Regions from separate parts of the Afifella sp. YEN Y35 genome, predicted to be linked through region 2. Evidence: riboswitches for the same ligand, from Rfam matches in the RefSeq annotation. Region 2 holds a riboswitch; each other region holds the start of a gene.
The links. Region 2 has a riboswitch for cobalamin ahead of ACK8CP_RS12330 (TonB-dependent receptor plug domain-containing protein). Riboswitches for the same ligand answer to the same signal wherever they lie in the genome.

Region 1: it holds a riboswitch for cobalamin, as region 2 does, so the genes downstream of both, ACK8CP_RS08135 (PocR ligand-binding domain-containing protein) here and ACK8CP_RS12330 (TonB-dependent receptor plug domain-containing protein) in region 2, are expected to answer to the same signal.
Region 3: it holds a riboswitch for cobalamin, as region 2 does, so the genes downstream of both, ACK8CP_RS04560 (ABC transporter substrate-binding protein) here and ACK8CP_RS12330 (TonB-dependent receptor plug domain-containing protein) in region 2, are expected to answer to the same signal.

The regions. Positions count from the first base shown of each region.
Region 1 covers NZ_CP180203.1:1,711,527-1,717,933, forward strand. Annotated here, with positions in the region: gene eutJ (ethanolamine utilization protein EutJ) at 1-563, shown strand, start outside; gene ACK8CP_RS08130 (response regulator) at 576-1,445, opposite strand; gene ACK8CP_RS08135 (PocR ligand-binding domain-containing protein) at 1,438-2,688, opposite strand; cobalamin riboswitch at 2,808-3,020, opposite strand; gene ACK8CP_RS08140 (ABC transporter ATP-binding protein) at 3,454-4,542, opposite strand; gene ACK8CP_RS08145 (ROK family protein) at 4,557-5,531, opposite strand; gene ACK8CP_RS08150 (SIS domain-containing protein) at 5,528-6,407, opposite strand, start outside.
Region 2 covers NZ_CP180203.1:2,582,664-2,589,070, forward strand. Annotated here, with positions in the region: gene nikA (nickel ABC transporter substrate-binding protein) at 1-846, opposite strand, end outside; gene nikR (nickel-responsive transcriptional regulator NikR) at 1,063-1,566, opposite strand; gene ACK8CP_RS12320 (DUF2218 domain-containing protein) at 1,971-3,050, shown strand; gene ACK8CP_RS12325 (acyl-CoA thioesterase) at 3,108-3,902, opposite strand; cobalamin riboswitch at 4,352-4,551, shown strand; gene ACK8CP_RS12330 (TonB-dependent receptor plug domain-containing protein) at 4,668-6,407, shown strand, end outside.
Region 3 covers NZ_CP180203.1:940,639-947,045, reverse strand. Annotated here, with positions in the region: gene ACK8CP_RS04580 (hypothetical protein) at 66-815, opposite strand; gene ACK8CP_RS04575 (pseudoazurin) at 961-1,389, opposite strand; gene ACK8CP_RS04570 (ABC transporter ATP-binding protein) at 1,392-2,177, opposite strand; gene ACK8CP_RS04565 (FecCD family ABC transporter permease) at 2,174-3,223, opposite strand; gene ACK8CP_RS04560 (ABC transporter substrate-binding protein) at 3,236-4,243, opposite strand; cobalamin riboswitch at 4,373-4,606, opposite strand; gene ACK8CP_RS04555 (class I adenylate-forming enzyme family protein) at 4,771-6,288, opposite strand; gene ACK8CP_RS04550 (thiolase domain-containing protein) at 6,292-6,407, opposite strand, start outside.

The DNA.
Region 1 (6,407 bases), 870 kb from region 2:
CGACCTCCTACCCTCCCGGCGTTGCGCCGGCGGAGGTGAAGGCAACGCAGAATGTCGTCATCGGTGCGGGGCTCGAATGCGAGCATTTCGTCGATGAGCCGACAGCGGCCAATGCCCTCCTGCAGATCAAGGACGGGGCGGTGGTCGACGTCGGCGGCGGCACGACGGGCGTTGCGATCTTCAAGGATGGCGAAGTCGTCTACACCGCCGACGAGGCGACCGGCGGGACCCAGTTCACGCTGGTGATCTCAGGCGCTCTCGGCGTTTCCTTCGAGGAAGCGGAGGACATCAAGAAAGACCCGAAAAGGGCCCGTTCACTCTATCCGCTGGTCAGACCGGTGATGCAGAAGGTCGGCAGCATCGTTGCCCGCCACATCGCCCCTTACGACGTCAAGACCATCCATCTGGTGGGCGGCACGAGCGGGATGCCCGGCATGGCCGACATCGTGGCCGAGATGACCGGAATCCCGACGAAGCTGCCGTCTCACCCGATGTTCGTGACGCCGATTGGCATCGCCATGCATGATCGCGAAGACAAAAAAAGCGCGCCGCTTCAAAAATAGGCGGCCCCGCGATCACTGCGCGTCGGACGCCGGCTCCTTCTCGCTTCGGCGGAACTGCGCCGGCGTCATCCCCGTCTCGCGCTGGAACAGGCGATAGAAATTGGTGACGTTGGCATAGCCGACCTGCTCGGCGACCGCTTCGTTGGTCGTGTCGGTCGTCAAGAGCAGATCTTTGGCCGCCTCGATGCGCTTCTCGGTGAGAAACTGCTTGTAGCTGATGCCGACACATTCGCGAAAACGGTGCGCAAGGTGCGACGGGCTGAGATGCGCGACGTTGGCGACAGCCGAGAGCGACATGTTTTCATCGGCATAGTTTTCGGAAATGAAGGCGATCGCACGCTTGACCGGATCTCTCTCCGGCGCACAGGGCGTGGCAGCCGACGTCACGTCCCGCGCGATCTCCGCATCGGCGGCGGACGAGGATGCACTCAGTTCCGTGCAAATCTCACCGTGGAGCTTCCGCAACAATTCGCCAAGCTTCGCCGGACGGATCGGCTTCAAAAGATAGTCGAGCGCACCGATCTTGAGAGCGCGTTGCACATAGGCAAATTCATCATAAGCCGTGAGGAAGATGAGCCGGGTGCGCGGCAGCTCGGCCTTGATGATCGCGGCCGCTTCCAACCCGTCCACGCCGGGCATCTTGATGTCGATCAGAATGAGTTCTGGCCGCTCGCGCCGCGCCAGCTCCACCGCCTCGGAGCCGTTCTTGGCCTCCCAGACATTGGCGAAGTCGAGCGCCTCAGCCGCCACGACGCGGCTGACCGTCGAGCGAATGATGGGCGTGTCGTCGGCCACCAGGAGGCCGGGCCGAACCGAGGACTCCTGCTGAAAAGCGCCTTGAAACATGGACGCAAAACGCTCAGTGCGTGCGAGCTCAAGCATTTTCAAGCTGCGCATAGTCGCCGAGTGGCCAGGAAAGCTCAATTCGGGTTCCCTCATTCAATCTGCTTGTTACTTTGAGATCGAAGTCGTTGCCGTACTCGCTGTCGAGCCGGGTGATGACACTTTGCAGTCCGAGAGCCGCGCGGCTGCGCTCCGCCTGCTGCAGGACACAACGATCGTTGTTGAGCGCGGCGACCTGAGCCTCGCTCATCCCCGCGCCGTTGTCATAGACCTCGATCAAGCCGCGATCGTCCACCCTCCGCGCCGAGACGCGCACGCGAACCGGCCGCGAGAGCGCTTCCACCCCGTGCACGATGGCATTCTCGGCAAGCGGCTGCAGAACCATGCACGGGACCGGCCAATTGCGCAGGCTTTCGTCGAGATCGACTTCGATGCTCAGGTGGTCGCCGAAGCGAAGCTGGTGGAGGCGCAAGCAGCGTTCGATCATGTCGAATTCTTCGCTGAGCGGCACCGAAGTGGCGAGATTGCGCAGGCTGTAGCGGAGGATGTCGCTCAGCATGTAAGCGACTTCCTCGGTCTTCACCGCCTTCTCCTCGAAGGCCGTGTAGCCAATGAGCGTCAACGAATTGAACAGGAAATGCGGATTGACGCGCGCCTGCAACGCCCGCAACTGGGCATCCTGCAGCGCCTTTTCCGTGGCGGCTTTGGCTTTCACCTCTTTGAGGAGGCGCGCCTGGATCAGGTTCGTCTTGCCAATCTCGATGATGTGGCTCGCCGCCAGCATCAGCATCTCGACGGCGGAATCGAGGCGATCTCGATCGGCCGCCGGCATGGCATAGACGGCTTCCTCAAGCTCTGCCGGAGCAATGCCGAGAGAATGGTTTCGGTCGAGCACGTTGCTGATCGTGCGCTCGCGCTCGTCTTCGAGCATCACCTGGCCGCACAAGAGGCAGCCGAGATATTCATCCTCGATGATGATCGGCGCGGCGACGTCGACGAGCCCGGCATGGCAGACATAAGTCGCCGGCCGGCCTGAGCGGTAGGCGGCGAGCCCCCCGCAGGCATCGCATGCATGACAACGCCGCAACCCTTCGGGGGTGGAGCGCATCAAACGACACACAGGCTGGAAATTGCTCGCTTTGGTGACGGGCACCCCGTCGCGATCAACCGTCACCGCGGCCATATCCATGGCCTTGGCAAAAGTGTCCTGGATCCGCTGCAACGTCGGAACGTCGACGAAGTCCTGGATCCGCCACTTATGAGTTGGGAAATGCTCTTCCATCAGGATGACCGACCTGCCCAACGCCGAAAGATGACAAGCAAGCGCAAGCGCTGCCCGCCGTGATTTTCGTCGCTGGATGCAGACCCCGACATCCCTCGTTGTACGCCGACAGCCCACACAGCCCGACGCACATCACCGGCAGGTCTCCTGGCTCGCGGCACCAAGCAAGGGCTACCTTCCCAGCGCTCACGCGCCAGTGGCACTCCCAGCCCTGCTCTCCGCTCACAGTTGCGGGGGCAGCTACGGTTTCGGCCCCTTTTGGGTACGCCTCACCGTATTCCCTTTTCATCCTCGCGCTCTCACGCTCGGAAACCGGTAACAGGCTTTTACTGGCGCCAACGGCGGCTTATGTCAAGTCGGCAGGGCCGCTAACGCTTTCGTTACCCACCGGCAATAGGAGAAAATTCTATCTTCGGTTTATTTTTAGCGCGCGCAGGTTGCTATCTGCCATAAAACGGCCATTCGAAGCTCCAATATTCGTAATATTTACATCGGAATTGGAGAATAATACTTCGATGTATGACGATTTCTACAGGCGCTCGCGCCCCGATCCGGCCATAATGCCGCACGTTGCCGGGCCTCGACACCCTCTTCGCCTGGCCTCAGCGGCACCACCCCGCGAGACGGATAGCGCCTTTCAGTACAGGATTTCTGCAACAGAGGCGGACTGCCCGTGTGCCGTCCAGCAACCTCCTCGGGGTCGCCTCCTCCGGGCCACCCCTTCGAGCACGGGGGTGGCCGATGCCGTCAAAGCCTCGGCCCGAACTATAGAGCCTGACCATCCCCGTCGAAGAAATGGCAATGGGCGGGATCGAAACTCAGCCAAACGCGCTCGCCCGTCGTCACATCGCTGATCCCAGCCGTCTCGACGGTCACGAGATCATCCTCGCCGATATTGGCATAGAGAAGCGTGTGGTTGCCGAAAGTCTCGACGACGACGATCTCGGCCGCAATACCTTCGGTTTTCTCGCGGCTGAACTTGATCTCATGCGGGCGGATGCCGAGCACGACATCCTCCCGATCGATCGCCGCCGCCGGCGCTTCCGGAAAAGCCATTTCGACCCCGTTCGGGAGCTTGAGGCAAGGGCCTCCCTCCGACGCTCCGGCGACGCGCACCGGCAGGAAGTTCATCTGCGGGCTGCCGATGAAGCTCGCCACGAAACGGGTCTTCGGCTTGCCATAGAGTTCGAGCGGCGTGCCCACCTGCTCGATGAGCCCCTCGTTCAACACCACGATGCGGTCGGCCAGCGTCATCGCCTCGGTCTGATCGTGCGTGACGTAGATCATCGTGGCGTCCATGTCGCGATGCAGGCGCGCGATCTCGATGCGCATCTGGGCGCGCAGAGCTGCGTCGAGGTTGGACAAAGGCTCGTCGAACAGGAAGACCTTCGGATCGCGCACGATCGCACGACCGATGGCGACGCGCTGGCGTTGTCCGCCGGACAATTGCCGCGGCTTGCGCTGGAGAAGCTCCGACAGGCGCAACATTTCCGCCGCTTCCGCGACCTGCCGCTTGATCTCCGACTTCTCGACCTTCGCCTGCTTCAGGCCGAAGCCCATATTCTCTTCCACGGTCAGATGCGGATAGAGCGCGTAGGACTGGAACACCATCGAGATGCCACGCTTGGCAGGCGACAAATCCTTCACCGAACGTCCCTCGATCAAAAGGTCGCCGGAGGTGATCTCCTCCAGCCCCGCAATCAAGCGCAGGAGCGTCGACTTCCCGCATCCAGACGGTCCGACGAAGACGACGAATTCTCCGGGCTCGACACCAAGGTCGACACCGCGGATCACCTCCGCGGCCCCGAACTTCTTACGCACGCCTCGAAGTTCAACTTGCAGCTCTCGGGCCATGGCGGTCACCTCGTTCAACCGAATGCCGATGGTTTGATGACGGGGACGTTCTCGCCCGCCACAGGATTGAGACGGCGGCGCACCATGGCCGCAGCTCCGATGAGGCCGGAATCGTTACCATGCTCGGTCGCCAAGATCCGGGCATCATCAAACAGATACGGCCAGGTGTTTGCCCGAAGGTGGCGACGGATACGGTCCAGCAGAAAGCCTCCGGCGAGCGAAATGCCCCCGCCGACGACGCAAAGCTCGATGGCGGTGAGATTGATCATCGTCCCGAATGCCTGGGCGATGTAGCGCCCCATCGTCTCGAACGCCGCGTCGGCTCGTGCATCACCGGCCAGAGCGCGTTCGCGTAAAAGGCTCATGTTGAGATCTTCGGCCGCTTCTCCGGTCTCCGCGGCATAGGCGGCGATGACGGCCTTGCCACCGGCGAGATCCTCAAACGTACCGTGAAGACCATAGCGTTGATACGGATGACCCGGCTCCAAAACCATGGCACCGAATTCCGGCGGCTTGCCATCACGGCCGCGCACGATACGCCGATCGATGACGAGGGCGCCGCCAATACCGGTGCCCACCGTGATGAGGGCAAAGCTCGAAACGCGCCTGCCGACACCGAACTCCAATTCGCCGAGCGTGGCAGAGATCGCGTCGTTGTCCGTTGCCGCGGGCACGTTCAGACGTCTGGCGAGCTCAGCCGCAAGCGAGCCGCCCTTAAGAAGCGGAACATTTCCGGTGCCGTCGAGCGGCAGGCCGGTGGCGGGATCGGCATAGCCCGGCGCTGCGATCCCGATCGCTTCGGGCGCAGCTGAGACCGTACGCGCCAAGGCATCGAGGCTTTCGGCCGCCCCCTCCACGAGGGCTTCGAAGCTTGCCAGCGAACGAAAGGGAAGTGCGCTCTTGGCGACGACGACGCCGTTGCCGTCGACGATGCCAAGCTTCACCGAGGATCCGCCGACATCGACCGCAAAAAGGAATTCGGGCGTCAAACGGCCTCTCCGACCTTGATGCCGAGCCGCTTCGTCATGCCCGGATAAGGCATATCCTCCGGCACGAGACCGCGTTCCGCGGCAAGATCGACTGCGAGCCACTGAAACGGCACGACGGCGCTCAAGGTATCGAGACCTTGCGTCGGCTCTTCCGACGCCGGCCAGACGATCCCCTCCGGCTCCTTGCCGGTGAGATCGAAGATGAAGCCGGTCAGGCCGTAATGCGCCATCGCTGCCACGACACGGCGTGCCAGATCGAGTTCGTGCGCATTCGAAGCAAGCGCAATCGTCACGCTCTTCTTGGTGAGGCCGTGCAGACGGCCGTGGCTCGCCTCCTCGGTTTCGAGGCCAAAGGAGGGAATGCCGGCCATTTCCGCCACTTTCAACGATCCCTCCAGTGCAGAACCGTAATGCCGTCCCTGCCCCAGCACTGCGATCACATCGGCACCGGCGAGCTTCGGCGCCATGTTGGTCGACCAGATGCGCGCCGTCTCGATCAGCTGTGCATAACCCTCGACGAAACCACGCGCCGCTGTCGGCATCGTCTTGCCGCTCAGCGCCATGCCGATCAAGCGAAGCGCCAGAACGCTCGCCGTGTAGCCTTTGGTCTTCGGCCCGACGGTCTCGTCCTCGACCGGAAGCCAGACGAGCTTCACATCACAGGCGGCAAGCGGCGCCTCTCGTCCGGCCGTCACCACGATGACATCCATGCCCTCTTTGCGGGCCTGTTTCGTCGCTGCGATCGTATCGCTGCTGTTGCCCGACTGGGACAAGACGATGGCAAGGCTCTTGGCGACCCGGCGCTCGCCAGTCTCGGCCAGGAAGGTCAGCGGGCTGCGCAACGCAAGCTCGGCAGGGAGGCCGGAAAAGCTGTCG
Region 2 (6,407 bases):
GCCGCGATTGGTGTTGAGCGCCAGCATCTTGGTTTCGTAGGGCTCGGAGAGCTCCGTCGTGTAGATGCCCATCTGCCGAAAGCGCTCGAAGGTATCGGGTGTGATCGGCCCATCGACGCCGTAGATCAGATCGATCTCGCCCGTCTCGAAGGCGATCGCGCGCGTGTTCGGATCGGAGATCACCTTCACGACGATTTTCTCGTAAGCCGGTTTTTCGCCCCAATAGCTGTCGTTCCGGACAAAAACGTCCCGCTCGCCGAGGCGGGTTTCCTGAAGCTTCCAGGGACCGGTTCCGATAGGCTCGAGAATGCCGTCCTTCGTGCCGCCGTCCTTGAACATGGAGGGCGCGATGAAACGGAACGGACGCGGAAGCGCGAGCTCCTGGAGAAGCGGGTAATAGCTGTCCTTCAACGTCAGTTTGAGCGTGTCGCTGTCGACGGCCTCGACGGAAACGATCTGGTTGGCGAGTTCGAGCCAGGCATGGCGCGATCGATTGGCCAGAATGGCGTCGAAATTGGCCTTGGCCGCCGCTGCATCGAACACCTCTCCGTTAGAAAAAGTCACGCCCTTGCGCAGCTTGAACGTATAGGTCTTGCCGTCGTCCGAAGATTGCCAGGATTGCGCCAGGCACGGCTCCAGCGTGCCGTCGGCGCGGTAGCGCACCAGCGGCTCGTAGACCATGTTCTGCGCGAACATCTGGTTCGGCGAATAAAGATGCGGGTTGAGCCAGCCGACATTGACCGGCCACGAAAAGGTGAGGGTCGCACCGGCTGAGGCCGACGCATGCGGCACGAGTGAAAGGGCTGCGCCCACACAGAACGCGATCACGCGGAGAGTTTTAAACATCGGCCTTGAGGGGAGAAGGACGGAGTATGAACTATTTCAGTACCCTCACACTTCCCCTACGTGTCAACCCCGCCGGCAGGGACCCTGCCCTGCGGGTCCCCGAAAAAACGCGTGGCGTTTCGCAGGGTCAAACGACCGCCCATGCGGCTTCCGGCCTCAACCGTTTCGATCTCAGTCTTCACATGGATGGAATGGTGTTAGCGGCGAAAAGGCCGCTCAATGCTCGTGGTCATCGTGAGATCCGCCGGAATGCGGGGGAGCATCCCCTCCAGCCGCCAGGGCTCCGGTCAGGGGGCCGCTCAGCCGGCCAATCAGCGGGATGATGTGGAGTTTGCCATAGCGCACGCCCCGCTGGCTGCTGACACTGTCGGCAAATTTGCGCAAATCGCCCGCAGTGCCGGCGAGAAGCGATACCTCGAGGCAGTTCTGTGCATTGATGTGCACATGCGTCGTGGCGATCGACAGCGCATGATGCGCGTGATGATTGTCCGTGAGCCGGTTCGGCAGGTCGCGGATCGCGTGATCGTACACATAGGTGAGTGAGCCGTAGCAGAGCTGGTCGTTGCCGAGTGGCTCTCCCGATTCGGTCGCCTCGCGCGCCAGAACCTCGCGGGCCATGTCGCGCAACGCCTCGGAGCGGCTTTGATAGCCGCGCTCTTCGCTCAAAGCATCGATCTCCTTGAGGAGGTCTTCTTCGAGAGTGATGGTGATCCGTTCCATACCGCCTGCCATTGGCGCCGTCTGTCCGACACTATGGCCCAGGAATAGCCGCGACCGCATCGGAAAACGAGCCCGCAACGGGGTCCGTCCACCCATGCGATGCGGGGGCTAGGGAAAGCCCTCCTCACGTGGCGCAGATCGCGCGCACCCAAAAGGCCGTCGCACCATCACGCCAAATAATATGATTTAAAAACGCATATTTTATTTGCTTATGCGGCCTGCGGTGATATGGTGAGGAGATCGCGATCCCGCGCGCATCGCCAGCGACCGTTTCGACGGATGCGGGAGCGTGAACCCTGCGCCGGCCGTCTCTCCGACACGCAAACTGGGACGGCCGGCGCACTCTCTCCGACGCTGCCGGTCTCCCCGCCGGCTGCGCCTTTGCCGCAAGAGGAAAGGTTCACATGCGCCATCTGAGTGCGAGAGCCGTCGTCTCCATCGCCGACCCCGAACCGATCGTCGAGGCGGTCTGTGCCCATCTTGCCGAATACGACACCGACATTCGCCGAGACGGGGGCACCCATCGGATCTTCTACGACTTCGGGAGCGGCTCGCTGCGCGCTTTGTCTGAAGCCATCGAGCTTGAAGCAGAGGCGCGGGACATCTCGGGTCTCTTTTACATGCGCATGGCGCTTGCCGCCCATCTCAAGGAATTCGCCGGCGCGCCCTCGCCCGAGATCGTCTGGGCGGGCGACGGCGACGACATCGAAACCCCACCGAACTTCCGCCCGGTCAGCGTCCGCACGGTGCGCGACATCACTCCGCATATGCGCCGGATCACCTTTGCGGGCGAGGGCCTCGACCGCTTCGCCGATGACGAGAACCTGCATCTCGGTCTGATCATTCCGCCCGAGGGCGGCGAACTGGTCTGGCCGACAGTCGGCCGCGACGGTCTCCTGAAATGGGATCCGGAGAGGCCGACGCCCGCGCTGCGGCGCTATACGGTGCGAAGCTGCGACCCCGCCGCCGGAACCCTCGACATCGATTTCGTTCTCCATGACGACGCTGGTCCCGGCACGGCATTCGCCCTGCGCGCACAGCCAGGCGTGATGGCGGGCCTTGCCGGCCCGGTCGGAGGCAGCATCGTGCGCGGTCGCGACTGGTATCTCCTCGCCGGCGACGAAACGGCGCTTCCGGCCATCAGCCGATTTCTGGAGATCCTTCCCGCCGACACGCCGGGTCGCGCCTTGATCGAGGTCGCCGGACCTCAGGAGGAGCAGCCGATCGGCAACGGCGCGATCACGGTCGAGTGGATCCACCGCGGCGGGGACAGGGCGGGCCTTCGCCTGAGCGAGGCCGTCCGTGCCGTCGAATTCCCGCCATCTGCCTCTTCGCCTTATGTCTGGGCGGCTTGCGAGTTCAACGCCTTCAAGGCAATCCGCAACCATCTGCGCACCGAGCGCGGACTGAAAAAGGAAGATCACCTCGTCGTCGCCTATTGGCGGCAGGGTGAGTTCGTGGATCGGGCGCCGGGAAACGAGTGACGCTCGCGCCCGCCGCGCCGCATCCGACCAGCGGAATCTCCTTGCTTCAAAAAGCGCTCAGGCGATCGCGACCGGGCGGTGGGTCTCGTCGACGGCGACCATCACGAACGTCCCCTTGCCGCACAGCCGGCGGTTTTCCGACAGGAGCGCCTCGGCAATCATCGTCACCTCGACGGTCATCGAGGAGCGCCCGGTCGCCACGATCGAAGGGTTGAGCTCGATCATCTCGCCGGCGACGACCTGATCCATGAAATCGACGCGTTGCGAGGCGGCCATGACGACGATTTTTCGGCAATGGCGGGTCGCTGCGACGAACGCGGATTTGCCCATCGCGGCAAGGACGTGGCCACCATAGAGACTGCCGTAATGGCTCGTCTGATCGGGAAAGACGATTTCGCAGGAGCCGCTTTCAGACACCGCCATCTCGGGTTCGTCCGACAGGGGCGGCAATGCTCCGCCATACCGCTCCAGCGTATCGGCGGCCACCATGTTGAAGATGCCCCGCGTCGACAGGCGCCGTTCGCCGGACAGCGGCGCCTCGGCGACGAGATCGACCTCGACGCCGAGCGAACGGCGGCCGACGCGAACGACCTTTCCCGTCAGCTCGACGATTTCCCCGACATGCGCCGGGACGTGAAAATCGATGCGTTCGCAGGAGGCGGTGACGAAGTCGACATGCGCGTAACGCGAGGCGACGAGGAAGGCGACCTTGTCCATATGCGCAAGGCCGATGCCGCCGAAGAGCGTGCCATGGTGATTGGCATCGCCGGGAAAGACGAAGTCGATCAGTCGGGTAAAGCCGTTGGCGGGACGCCCCAACGCGTTCTCCGGGCTTGTCTCCGGCGCGTTCATTGCGCGCTCTCCGCCGCTTCAGCACGCAAATGTTCTGCTGCCATGACCATGTCGAGACCTCCCCATCCCAAGCGCTCAAGCTGCTCTGTATCGCCACCGCAGAAGGCCTGCGAACCTCATCCCAGGGGCGCAGAGCCTGAACGCCTTCCCGCCTCAAGCGTACCGCAGCGCACACCGTCAAGGCGGACTTTCTGCCGATCGCCCAGGCGCAACCTCTGAGGCCCAATCTATCCGCCCGACCTTTGGGAAGCCCAACGAAACCCGGCAAAGGCGCCGTGCGCGCTCCGCCTCTGCGGCCTTTTGCCCCCTCTCCCATAGCCATCCATTCTCGCAGGAGGCCGCGCCGCCGGGCGCCATCGGCAAGCTTCATCCGTCGCGGCCGAAAGCGAAAACGACTTCCAATCAAGCTCATGCGCCTGCGATTCATCTTGACGCGACGGCCGCGATCGTGGTCCCGTCCTTTCGACGGTGCCTCTTTGGAGGCTCAAAAGGGAACGCGGTGCGGGCGATGCTCAAATCCGCGACTGTCCCCGCAACTGTGAGCGGCGAATCGCTCGTCACAATGCCACTGGCCCCGAGGGTACCGGGAAGGCGGCGACGCGATCATGACCCGCAAGTCAGGAGACCTGCCGTCAACCGTGGTCACGCGCGGTCACGTCGGTCGGGGATGTGCCGATGGGATAGACTTCATGAGCCCTTGCGCATGAAGCGTCCTCGATCGCGGTGATGTGCCAACCGGCCGTGCGCCGCCCTTGAGGTCGTCCCGTGTTTTTCTCCCGCCCCTCGCGTGAAGGCGTTCCGCCGCAACGCTTCGTCGCCGTTTGTGCCGGCTTTTTCGTCGCCGCCGGCATGTCTCCGGCCGCCGCGCAGGACGATGACGTCGTCGAACTCCCCGAACTCTCCGTCACGGCGAACCTGACGGCGACGCCCCTCACGGAGGTCGGCAGCGCCGTGACCGTCATCACCGGCGAAGAGCTGAAACAGCAGAACATCCACGACGCGACGGAAGCGCTGCGCCAGGTGCCGGGCGTCATCGTCAATGCGGCCGGCCCGCGCGGCCAGTTCACGCAGCTTCGCATCCGCGGCTCGGAAGGCAACCAGACCAAGATCTTCGTCGACGGCATCCCCGTCAACGACCCGGCGCGCGGCTCGGAGTTCGATTTCGCCCATCTTCTTGCCGACAACATCGAGCGCATCGAGGTGCTGCGCGGGCCGCAGAGCGCGCTCTACGGCTCCGATGCGATCGGCGGCGTCGTCAACATCATCACCCGGCGCGCCGAACCCGGCACGCATCTGACGGGCCGCCTCGAAGCCGGTTCGCACAAGACGTTGAGCGGCAACGCCACGATCGGGACGGCCGGCACCAACTACGATTTCATCGCCGGCGCATCCGGCGTGCGCACGGATGGAATCTCGGTCGCCGATGAACGCCTCGGCAACAGGGAAGACGACGGCTACGAAAACGGCACCCTCTTCGCCAAGGGCGGCGTCGACGTCACCGACTGGCTCAATCTTTCAGGCGTCGCGCGTTACACGCGCCTGCGCACCGATCTCGATTCGGAAGGGTTTCTGCCCTCCGTCGGCCATACCGGCCCGCTCGATTCCAATCAGGACATGAAGGGCGACCAGCTTTTCACCCGCGCTCAGGCGAAGGTGACGCTCCTCGACGGGCATTGGGAGCAGCTCGCCGGCATCTCCTACACCGATCAGACCCGCGATTATCGCGATCTCGACCCGACCACGGTCACCAGCACTTACGAAGGCGAGCGGCTGCAGTTCGATTACCGCTCGACCTTCATGTTCGATACGCCCGCCATCGCCAATGCCGGGCATACGCTCACCTTTGGGGTCGAGCGGGGTGAAGACAGCGCCGTCTCCGACAGCGCCTGGTCGTCCTTCGATCGCTCCATCACCTCGACGGGCTTCATCGGCCAGTATCAGTTGAGCCTGTTTGAGGACCTGTCGCTGACGGCGGGCCTTCGCCACGACCTGAACGACGTCTTCGAGGATGCCACAACCTACCGGCTGACCGGCGCCTACAATTTCCGCCAGACCGGCACCAAGCTCCACGCCTCCTACGGCACCGGCGTGAAGAACCCGACGCTCTTCGAACTCTACGGCTACACCAACACCTATCGCGGCAATCCGGATCTCGAGCCGGAAGAGGCGAAAGGCTTCGACGTCGGCGTCGCGCAGGCCTTCTGGGCAAACCGGGCCTCGCTCGACGTCACCTATTTCAATCAGGAGATCTCCAACCTCATCACCGGCTCGGGCCAGTCCTCGATCAACCAGCCGGGAGAATCCAAGATCGATGGCGTGGAAGTCGCCCTGACGGTCGAGCCGATCGACAATCTGACGGTGACAGGCTCCTACACCTATACGGACGGCGAGGACCCGACCGGCGACGAATTGATCCGCCGGCCGCAGAACGTCGCCAGCCTCGTCGTCAACTACGCGTTCCTTCAGGGGCGCGCCAACGTCAACGTCTCGGTCGATTACAACGGC
Region 3 (6,407 bases), 1.6 Mb from region 2:
AGCGTGACCACTTGCAAAGGCGTGGATGGCGGCATGGCCTGCGCGACGCCTGTCGGAGGCGATGCCTAAGACGCGATAGAGAGCGCTTGCGGCTGTCGAAGACGATCTGAAGCGACAAGCATCGCGAGCTCCGGATATCGATCGACGTCGCCCTCGATCGCCTCGATCTCGAAGCGGGCGAAAAGCGATTCCGGCAGCCAGTCTTCGCCCCGCGCTTTCCGGATCGCCGTCGGATGCTGCCCGTCACGATAGGCGAAGGCACGCATCGCATCGATGTTTTCCCAGATGCTGAAGGTCGCAAGCTGCAACAAGGGATGGGAGCCGAAACCGACATGCCAGACGCACCCTGCAGCCTCGCTGAGCGAGCGGTCGACCTCCGGCACCTGTCGCCAGAATGACCGGACCCGTTTCGCAGCGACGCTCGCCAGCGTCAGAACCGCAAAAGGATGCCCGCCGACGTCATGTCCCGAATAATCGAAGAGTGGCTCACCGTCCCAGCTGCCATGGCCGCGCGCCGGACGGACGGTGAAATGAAGCTGCTCGATGCTTGGCCCCGCGACGCTGCGGTAAAGCCTGGTTTGGCGCAGCCCCGCCAAATCCTCCTGCCGCTCCGGAACGCCCATGAGACAGTAGCGCGTGAAGTCCGGGAGAATGGAGAAGCCGCTGCCGCTTCCACAACCCAGCAGGCGCAATTGACCGGAACGCTGCGTCGAACGGTCGATCACCCCCGGAAATCCCATGCGCAGAAAAGCGCTCCACGCTTGCCTGCGCGGGTAGCGGAAGAAGCTGAGAGTGACGAGTTTCGCAGGCACCATGGACGATCTCAGGTCGCAGCAATCGAAGAAAACGTTCAAGGATTGAGGAACGATCCCCCGGCTCGGATCGACGATGCTTTGCCGCGACTGCTTGGCGTGCCGCCGGAATCTGGGTGCCCGTGAGCCCGCTCGCGCGACCATGGCCTCACTTGCGATTTTCGGTGATGATCTCTTCCAGCCTTTGTCGCGCCCGCCTGGGCAGGTCGTCTGGAAGCACGAGTTCTCCAGGGTCCGCCTCTTCTCCGACGGCGATCATCATCACCATGCCCATGGCATAGTGGGGGCTGCATTTGAGGCCATAGATGCCCGGCGTCTCGGCCACCACATCCGCCGTTTCGCCCAGCGGCGTCTTGATTTCCTCCGCGCCTTCGGGCGCCAGTCCGGCGATGGTCCGGGCGTTGTGGCCCGGTGTCGACGCAAGGAAGCGGATCGTGTCGCCCGGCGCCACGCGCAGGAAATCCGGCTCATAGATCATCGCGCCCTTCTCTCCCCGGTTCAGCATCTTCACCTCGAAGGTCTCGGCATGCGCGAAGCTGCTCACAAGCACTAGCGTCAGAACCAGAAACCCTTTCATGATCAAACTCCTACAGAATTATTTTCTTGTGATAGCGCAAAGCGCAGGATGGGCTCGCCGTTCGCCGGGTCGCCGATTGAGCGCGAGCAGACGTCGAAAACCTGTTCGATCCGAGTGGCGGTCAGGATGTCTTTCGGGGTGCCGACCGCCTCCAATTGGCCTTTGGCCATCAACCCCAGCCGGTCGCACACCATCGCCTGATTGAGATCGTGCAGAGCGACGACCACCGTGATCGGCAGGCGCCGGACGAGCGCGAGAATCGAAAGCTGGTGGTGGATATCGAGATGGTTCGTGGGTTCATCCAGGATCAGGATGTCGGCCTTTTGGGCCAGAGCGCGGGCAATATGGGCGCGCTGACGTTCGCCGCCTGAAAGCGTCTGCCATCGACGCTCGGCGAGATGCGCGATGCCGGTTTCGGCGAGAGCCTTCTCCACGATTTCGTCGTCGTCCGCGCTGAAGGGAGTGAGAGGTCCGAGCCATGGCGTGCGCCCGAGCTCGACCGTCTCGCGGACGGTAAGCCGGTCGGAGGTATCGAGTTGTTGGGCGACGATAGCGATCCGCCGCGCGACCTCGCACCGCGTGATTTTTTGAATATCGACATCACCGACCATCACCTGGCCGCGGGATGGTTTCCGCAATCCCGAGAGCAGCAACAACAATGTCGACTTGCCGGAGCCGTTCGGTCCGACAAGACCGAAGAGCTCGCCAGGTTCGATCGTCAGATCGATGTCCGACACGATCGGAGTGCGGCCGGCGGACCAGCCGAGAGCATGCGCCGTCAGCGTCATCGCGCCCCTCCGCGACCGCGCACCAGGATCAGCGCGAAGGCCGGCGCACCGACGAGCGCCGTCACGACACCGATCGGCAGAACCTGGCCCGGAATGATGATTCGCGACACGATGTCGGCGAAGATGAGAAAAACGGCGCCGGTGATCGCCGTCATCGGGATGAGCCGGCCATGGCGCGGACCGACCAGAAGCCTTGCCGCATGCGGGACAACCAGTCCGACGAAGCCGATTGCACCGACGATGCTGACCATAACGGCCGTCACCAGAGCGGCCGCCCCGATCAGGATCGCCTGCGTCTTCAATACGTTGATGCCCAGAGAGGCCGCCGCATCCGATCCGAAGGCAAACGCGTCGAGCGCCCGCGCATGGACCGTGATGATGACAAACACCAGGATCGCGACGGGTGCGGCGAGCCATACATCAGGCCAGCGCACACCGGACAGATTGCCGAGCAGCCAGAAGATGATGCCGCGCGCCTGTTCGGCATTGGCCGAGTGCGCGATGATCAGCGACGTGAGCGCATTGAAAAGCTGGGCCCCGGCCACGCCGGCAAGGATCACCTGACCGGTCGATGTTCCCGCAAAGCCACCGGCGGCCCGAGCCAGAGCGATGACGAGCGCAAAAGCCACGAGGGCGCCTACGAAAGCACCGGCCGAGAGCGACACGAGACCACCGCCGATGCCGGCGATGGTAACAGCCACAGCTCCGGTCGATGCACCGGCCGAGATCCCCAAAATGTAAGGGTCAGCGAGCACATTGCGCAGCAGCGTCTGAAGCACCAGCCCCGAGACGGCCAGGCCTGCGCCACAGGAGGCCGCGACGATTGCCCGGCTGAAGCGGTAATTCCAGACGATGCCCTGGTCGATCGGATCGACAGGATAGCTTCCCCCGAACACCTTCATGGCAAGCACCTGCCCGACCGTTTCCAGCGGGATACGTGTCTCTCCGATCGCAGCCCCGAGGATCAGCGCGGCCCCCAGAATTGCGAGTTTCGACGACAACGATGTCAGAAGACCCGGCCAGCGGCCGGGTCGTTGAGTGGCCATGATCGGGCTCTGCTATTTCAGCTTGGGAAGTTCATCGGCGAGCATCTCGAGTGCCGAGATGTTGCGGATGGAGGGATCCATGGAATGGGCGTCCATGACGAGAATCCGCCCCGCCTTGACGGCTTCCATTTCCTTGGCGACCGGATCCGTCTTGAGGAATTCGAGCTTCTTTTCGACGTCGTCGGCAGGAAAGCGGCGGCGGGTCATCTTGGCGACGACGATGATGTCAGGATTGGCCTTGGCGATCGTCTCCCAGCCAACGGTCGGCCATTCCTCATCGCTTTCCACGACGTTGCGGACGCCGAGCTTTTCCATCATCCAGCCCGGAACGCCCTTGCGCCCGGCGACATAGGGATCGACGTCCATTTCGGCAGACGAAAACCAGAAGACCGCGGAAACGTCGCCCGCCTTCGCTTCTTTCGCTTTCTCCACCGCGGCGGCTTCGCGCTCCGAAAGATCGCTGACAAGCGCCTCACCCTCCGCCTTCACGTCGTGGATCTCCGCAAGTTCGCGGATCGCACGATACAGGGCGTCGGTGCTGTACATCTCGAGCCTGGTGCCATCGACGCCAGCGGAATTGTCTTTCACGCAATCGGTCGGAAGGATGTAGGTCGGGATGCCGACGTCATGGAACTGCTCGCGGGTCCCGACGATGCCCTGCGGCCCGATATGCCACTCATAGGAAACCGCAACGAGGCCCGGCTTCTTGGCGACGACGCTTTCGAAGCTCGGATCGTTGTCCGCGAGCCGCTCGATGCCGCTGTTGAGTTCGGCGAACTCCGGCAGCACATCGCTGAACCAGACAGAGGTCCCGACGACCTTGTCGCCGAGGCCGAGCGAGTAGAGAATCTCAGTCGCAGACTGGCCGACCGTGACGTCGCGCTCAGGCGCGGCCTCGAACGTGATGGTTTGTCCGCAATTGTCGATGCTCAGCGGGTATTTGGTTTCACCCGCATGCGCGGCGTCGATGAGCGAAAGACTGGCCAGTGCTGCAAGGCCGATCGCGACGTTTCGGTGCATTGTGTCTGCTATCCTGGTTCCGAGAGAGAACCGCGGGGGCAGGCGGAATGGATTGCCCGAAAAGAGACTCGCGCATTGTCGTCGACGACAAGATTGTCATCTCGATCCTTCCCCCGACATCCCCGCCGGGTCTGGTTGCATGATGATGGCAGGTCTCTTGACTTGCGGGTCTCTGCTTCCCCGAGCCTTCCCAGGCGTTAGACGGTGTCCGTCGCACGCCCAGTGGCATCGTTCGGGGTCGCTCTCCGCTCACAATTGCGGGGGCAGTCACGGATTTGGCGCCTACTGGCTACACCGCACCGTATTCCCTTTTCACCCAGCGAAGTCTTCGTTTCGCTGGAAACCATCGACAGAGATAAAGGCTGGATGGTGTCGGAGTGTCAAGCCGGATGCGCGCCACATTCTGTCCCGGTTGCGCAGGCTCAAACAAGCAAGCGCGCCACGCCCGCGATCTTTCAGACACGCATACGTCGGACTTCGGTCATGTGGAGCCAGACGCACCGCGTTCGCGGCCCCGTCCGATTCGCTTATGCTTGGCTCAGCAGCCTGCGAAGCTCGATTTTGAGCACCTTGCCGTAATTGTTCTTCGGAAGCTCATTCAGAAAGACGTAGTCCTTCGGGCGCTTGAAGCGGGCGATTTCCTCGCGGCAGAGCGCATCGAGTTCTTCGACATTCGGCGCGTTCTCCGGTGCGACGACGAACGCGACGACGTCCTCACCCCATTCGGGGCTCGGCCGGCCGACGACAGACACCTCCTGAACGGCGGGATGCCGCAAGAGCACTTCTTCGACCTCGCGCGGATAGATGTTGGTGCCGCCGGAGATGATGACGTCTTTGGAGCGATCCATCAGCGTCAGGAAACCGTCCTCGTCCATCGCACCGACATCACCGGTCCAGAGCCAGCCGTCGCGCAGAGATTCCGCGCTCGCCTTCTCGTTTTGCCAGTAGCCGGCCATGACGCTCGGACCGCGAACCAAAATCTCACCGCTCTCGCCCGGAGCGAGCGTATGACCGTCGCCGTCCGCCACCCGCACATCGACGCAGGATTGCGCGGTGCCGACGGAGCCGAGGCGTTCCTTCCAGCGCGGATGGGTCCTGTCGGCCACGAGATCGCGAGAGAGGGCCGTGATCGTCATCGGGCTTTCGCCCTGGCCGTAAATCTGCACGAAGCGCGGTCCGAAAAGGGAAACCGCCTCTTCGATATCGGCGACGTACATCGGCCCGCCGCCATAGACGATGGTCCGGATCCCATCGCCGTCATAGCCGGTCGTCTTCGCGTGCTGGACGAGGCGGCGGACCATGGTCGGCGCGACGAAGAAGGACAGACCGCCGAGCGAGTGGGCAAGCGAAACGATTTCCGCCGCATCAAATCCACCTGATTTTGGGACGACATGGCGGGCACCGCGGAGAACGTGCATGAAGTTGTAGAGCCCCGCCCCATGCGACATCGGCGCGGCATAGAGCGCGGCATCCTCGGTGTGCACCTCGTCGACATCGACAAAATAGGCAAAGCTCATCGCCTGCAGATTGGCGACCGAGAGCATGACGCCTTTCGGATTGCCGGTCGTTCCGGAGGTGTAGAAAAGCCAGGCGAGCGCATCCGACGACATCGCATGTGGCGCGGCAAGCGGTTCGGCGGCAAGAAGCTCCTGGTACGCCTTGCCCAGCGCGGTGATCAGACGCACGCCCTCATCGAGCCGCTGCGCCAGCACCTCGTCTCCCTCGGAGATGAAGACGAGACCCGCTCCCGAATCCTTGACGATGTAGGCCGCCTCGCGCGGATGGAGCTTGTGGTTGATCGGCACGGCGGCCGCACCGGCCCACCAGATCCCATACATGATCTCCAGATACTCGGTCGAATTGGCCATGAAGATCGCGACCCGGTCTCCCGGTGAAACGCCATGCACCTCTTTGAGCGCGCGCCCGAGCCGTGCGGCCCGTTCGGCAAACTCTCGGTAGGTCGCCACAAGTTCATCACCACGCAAAAGCGCCGGTACTTCGGGCATGCGCCGCGCCGTGCGAAGAAGCCAGTCCGCGAGGTTCATGGGTCAGACCTCCAAAGGCTCGAGGATCGAAACGTAGCTTGCGACGGCGCCTCCGCCCATGTTGAAGCAGAGGCCGAGTTTCGGATCGGCGAGCTGCATGTCCGCGGCTTCCCCAGTGA